Regions from separate parts of the Isoptericola sp. NPDC055881 genome, predicted to be linked through region 1. Evidence: riboswitches for the same ligand, from Rfam matches in the RefSeq annotation. Region 1 holds a riboswitch; the other holds the start of a gene.
The links. A riboswitch is a leader RNA that binds a small molecule or an ion and turns the genes downstream of it on or off. The one in region 1 is predicted to bind S-adenosylmethionine.
Positions count from the first base shown of each region.

Region 1 (2,192 bases):
AGCAGGTCCAGAGCGGGTCGGTACTTGTTGAACGTGTACACGTGGATGCCGGGGGCGCCCGCGTCGAGCACGCGCTGCGCGAGCTCCACGGCGCGCGCCGTCCCGTAGGCGTGCTGCGCCTCCGGGTCCGGCAGGGCGTCGAGCGCGTCCAGCAGGTGCCGGGGCGCGCGGACGCCGGTGAGCTCCTCGACGCGACGGAGCCGGTGGGGCTCGGTCGTGGGCAGCTGCCCGGCGAGGATGGGGATCGTCACGCCGGCCGCGCGGGCCTCGGCGACGAAGTCGGTGTACGAGTCGGCCTCGTAGAACAGCTGCGTGATGGCGAAGCCCGCCCCCGCCTGCTGCTTCTCCAGCAGCCGCTGGACCTCCTGCGCCCGGGTGGTGCCGGCCTGCCTGTTGCCGTCGACGAACGTCGCGACGGCGATCGTCAGGGGGCGGGTGGCGCCGCGGAGGGCGGTGCCCGGGTCGTGCGCGCAGCGGCGCGCCTCCACTTCGCGCAGCAGGTGCACGAGCTCGATCGACGACTCCACGCCGTCGGACGGCGGTGCCCAGTCGGGCTGGTCCTTGGGCGGGTCGCCGCGCAGCGCGAGGAAGGCGCGCGTGCCGGCGGCGAGGAAGTCGTCGATGACGGCGGAGACGTCCTCCCGGGACGCGCCCACGCAGGTCAGGTGCGCCACGGGCAGGACGGGCGTGCCCTCCAGCAGCCGGGCGACGACCTGCCGCGCCGTCGCCCGGTCACCGCCGCCCGCGCCGTACGTCACGGACACGAAGTCCGGGCGCGCGGCCACGAGCCGGCGCGCCGTCTCCCAGAACTTCGGGGCGGCGTCCGGCCGGCGCGGCGGCATGAGCTCGAACGAGACCGTCGGGCGTGCGGGCAGCACCGGGGTGGGCGGAAGGGATGCCTCTGCGACCATGCGTCACTCCATCGATCCTGGCGTGAGCACCTTCGTCCTCGGGAGGCTTCCGTCGGAGAACGGGTTGCTGCGGCGTCGTCGAGCCAGGACTCTCGGCCGCTCTGGATGGCTGGACCTCGATCGTACGCACCATCCGCGATGCGGTCGAGATTTCGCCCGCCTGATGAGACAACCGGGGGACGACGCCGCTGGTCAGGGCACCAGCACGACCTTCCCGCCCGGGTGGCCGGACTCGACGAGCGCGTGCGCACGGGCCGCGTCGGCCAGCGGGAGGACCGCGCCGACGGTGGTGGTGAGGTCGCCGCGGGCGAGGGCGTCGACCGCCTGCGCGAGCTCGTCGGCGTCCCGCTCGGAGCGGTAGCTGGCCGTCACGCCCAGGTCGGCCGCGGCGTCGTCGGCGATGGTGACGATCCGGTCCGTGCCGCCGCGCAGGGCGATCGAGTCGGGCAGGACGCCCGCGCCGGTGGTGTCGAGGACGGCGTCCACGCCGTCGGGCGCGAGGGCGCGGACGCGTTCGACCAGCCCGGCGCCGTAGGTGGTCGCCGTCGCCCCGAGGGCGGCGACGCGGTCCTGGTTCCGCGCCGACGCCGTCCCGATCACCCTGGCGCCGCGGCGCACCGCGAGCTGGGTGGCCAGCGCGCCCACCGCGCCGGACGCCCCGTGCACGAGCAGGGTCTCGCCGGCGCGCAGGTCCAGCAGGCGCAGCACGCGCGTCGCCGTCTCCGCCGCGACGGGGAGCGTGACGGCGTCGGTCACGGCGAGGCCGTCGGGGACACGGGCGAAGACCTTCGTGAGCGCGAGTTCCGCGTACCCGCCGCCGACGGCGAACCCCACCACACGGTCGCCGGGCGCGACGCCCGTCACGCCGTCACCGAGCGCGTCCACCACGCCCGCCACCTCCAGGCCGGGCACGACCGGGGTCGCGGGCTCGGGGGCGCCGGTCACTCCGGCGCGGGACTTCACGTCCCAGCCGTTGACGGCGGCCGCCTCGACACGCACGCGCACCTGGCCGGGCCCGGCTTGCGGGTCGGGGACGTCGGCGAGGTGCAGCACCTCGGGGTCGCCGTGGGACTCGTAGACGATCGCGCGCACGCGGTCATCCTGGCGCAGGCGCCGCCGCCCTGCCCGCGCGGACCAGCGGAGGCGCGGCGGTGTCGCGGCACGACGGGATCACGGGGTGGCGAGTTCGGCAGCGTCCAGGACGTCGCCAGAGGCGCTCATGAGCCACTCGGTGGCGAACAGGACCTTCAGGTACTGGATGACGACATTCGTCGCGGGGCT
Region 1 covers NZ_JBSHCR010000007.1:2,982-5,173, reverse strand. The annotation lists gene ACWGKI_RS03600 (methylenetetrahydrofolate reductase) at 1-911, opposite strand, end outside; SAM riboswitch class I at 917-1,023, opposite strand; gene ACWGKI_RS03595 (NADP-dependent oxidoreductase) at 1,104-2,003, opposite strand.

Region 2 (2,192 bases), on a different contig from region 1:
CCGAGCCGCCATGCTCCCGGCGCGCACGGGTCAAAGATGGGTAAAGTGATAGCGACTTCTCCCGCCGGAGCGGAAGGCCCACCATGAAGATCGTCGACACCGTCAGGCAGTGGTTCCACCGGGAACGGCCGGAGCCGCTGGAACGGCCGCGCGACCTGCCTCCGCGACCCGCGCGCGGGCGCCCGCACGACGGGTCGTACCCGCACGAGGGGCCGTACCCCCAGGGCGCCGACAACGTGCTCGGCTGGCGCGACGGCGGGGGCGGGGCGTTCTGACCGGGGACGCGCGCCCGGGCGTGGCGCGCGACGACGCTCAGCCGAGCGGCAGGACGTAGCCGAGGAACTCGTCGTCGCGCACGAAGCCCTCGTCCTCGTACAGCGACTGCGCCCGGGAGTTGGTCCGCGCGGTGCTCAGGGCCACGTGCCGCGCGCCGGCCGCGCGGGCGGCGTCCGCCACGGCGCGCACGAGGGCGCGGCCCGCGCCGGTCCCGCGCGCGGCCGGGTCGACGAACAGGTCGTTGAGCGTCCACGTGAGCCGGAGGCCGAGCGAGGAGAACGTGGGGTAGACCTGCGCGAGCCCGACGGCCTGGTCGCCGGACTCCGCGAGGAACAGCACGCTCTCGCCGGCCTCGAGCCGTGCCGCGAGGAAGGCCCGCGCCCGCTCCGGCGGGTGCGTGGTGCCGTAGAAGTCGAGGTAGCCGAGGAACAGTGGCAGGGCGACGTCGACGTCGGACGCCGCGGCACGGCGCACGGTGAGCGGGGCCGGGGGGAGTGCGGAGACCATGCCCGGACTGTGGCGGGCGCCGGCCCCCGCCGCCAGGTGGTGACCGCATCGTGAGAAAGGCGTCCCATCGCTTGACGACGCCTCGCGGCGCCCGCACGATAGCCACAGGTCATGAGCGCCAGCGCGAAGCCCCGGCTCGCTGGCCGGCAACCCTCCTCTCGCGGCGGGGTGCCCCGGGTGACGACCTGGCCCCGCGCCGTCCGGCGTCGGGCAAGCGCGGGGAGCCACCTCCCCGGCACGACCGAGGAGGACCACGCATGACCACGCTCGCCACCGCGCCCGCCCCGGCGCCCACCACGCCCGCTCCGGCACCCACCGCCCCGCCCGTGCACGACGTCGCGCCCGTGCTGCCCGTCGTCGGCGCGGACACGCTCGTGCCGCTCGTCGACGGCCGCCAGGTGCCGTACGCCAACCTCGACGTCGCGGCGTCGGCCCCCGCGCTGCAGGCCGTCGCCGACCGCGTCGCTCGCGTGCTGCCGCTGTACGCCAGCGTGCACCGCGGCGCCGGCTACCTCTCGCAGGTCTCCACCGCGCTCTACGAGACCGCCCGCCGCACGATCGGGGCGTTCGTGGGCGCGCGCGACGACGACCTCACGATCGTCACCCGCAACACCACGGACTCGCTCAACCTGCTCGCCGGCTGCGTACCCGCCGACCCGGCGACGGGCGAGCCGGGACGCGTCCTCGTGCTCGACATCGAGCACCACGCCAACCTCCTGCCCTGGCAGCGCGTCACCGACGCGACCGTCGTCGCGGGCGGACCGTCCGTCGCCGCGACGCTGGCCGAGATCCAGGACGAGCTCGCCGCCGGCGTGGCCACCGGCCGCCCCTACGCCCTCCTCGCCCTCACCGGCGCGTCCAACGTCACGGGCGAGGCGCTGCCCGTCGCCGACGTCGTCGCCGCGGCGCACGGCGCGGGCGCCCGGGTCGTGCTCGACGGCGCGCAGCTGGTACCGCACCGCCGCTTCTCGCTAGCGGGCACCGGCGTCGACTACGTCGCCTTCTCCGGGCACAAGACCTACGCCCCGTTCGGTGCCGGCGCCCTCGTCGGCCGCCGCGACTGGCTCGACGCGGGCACGCCGTACCTCGCCGGCGGTGGCGCCGTCCGCCGGGTGCGCGCCGCGAGCACCGACTGGCACGAGGGCCCGGCCCGGCACGAGGCCGGCTCGCCCAACGTCGTGGGCGCCGTCGCGCTCGCGGCGGCGTGCGACGAGCTCGCGGGCCTGGACGAGCGCGCCGCCACGGAGCACGAGGACGCCCTGCGCCGCCGCCTGGTCGACGGGCTGGAGGCGATCGACCGCGTCGATGTCGTGCACGTGTGGGACGACGCCGTCGACCCCGTGGGGGTCGTCACCTTCACCGTCGCCGGCTACGACCCCGGCCTGGTCGCCGCGTACCTGTCGGCCGAG
Region 2 covers NZ_JBSHCR010000078.1:3,829-6,020, reverse strand. The annotation lists gene ACWGKI_RS18085 (hypothetical protein) at 84-275, shown strand; gene ACWGKI_RS18080 (N-acetyltransferase family protein) at 313-783, opposite strand; SAM riboswitch class IV at 891-1,006, shown strand; gene ACWGKI_RS18075 (aminotransferase class V-fold PLP-dependent enzyme) at 1,041-2,192, shown strand, end outside.
Region 2: another riboswitch for S-adenosylmethionine. It lies ahead of ACWGKI_RS18075 (aminotransferase class V-fold PLP-dependent enzyme); the one in region 1 lies ahead of ACWGKI_RS03600 (methylenetetrahydrofolate reductase).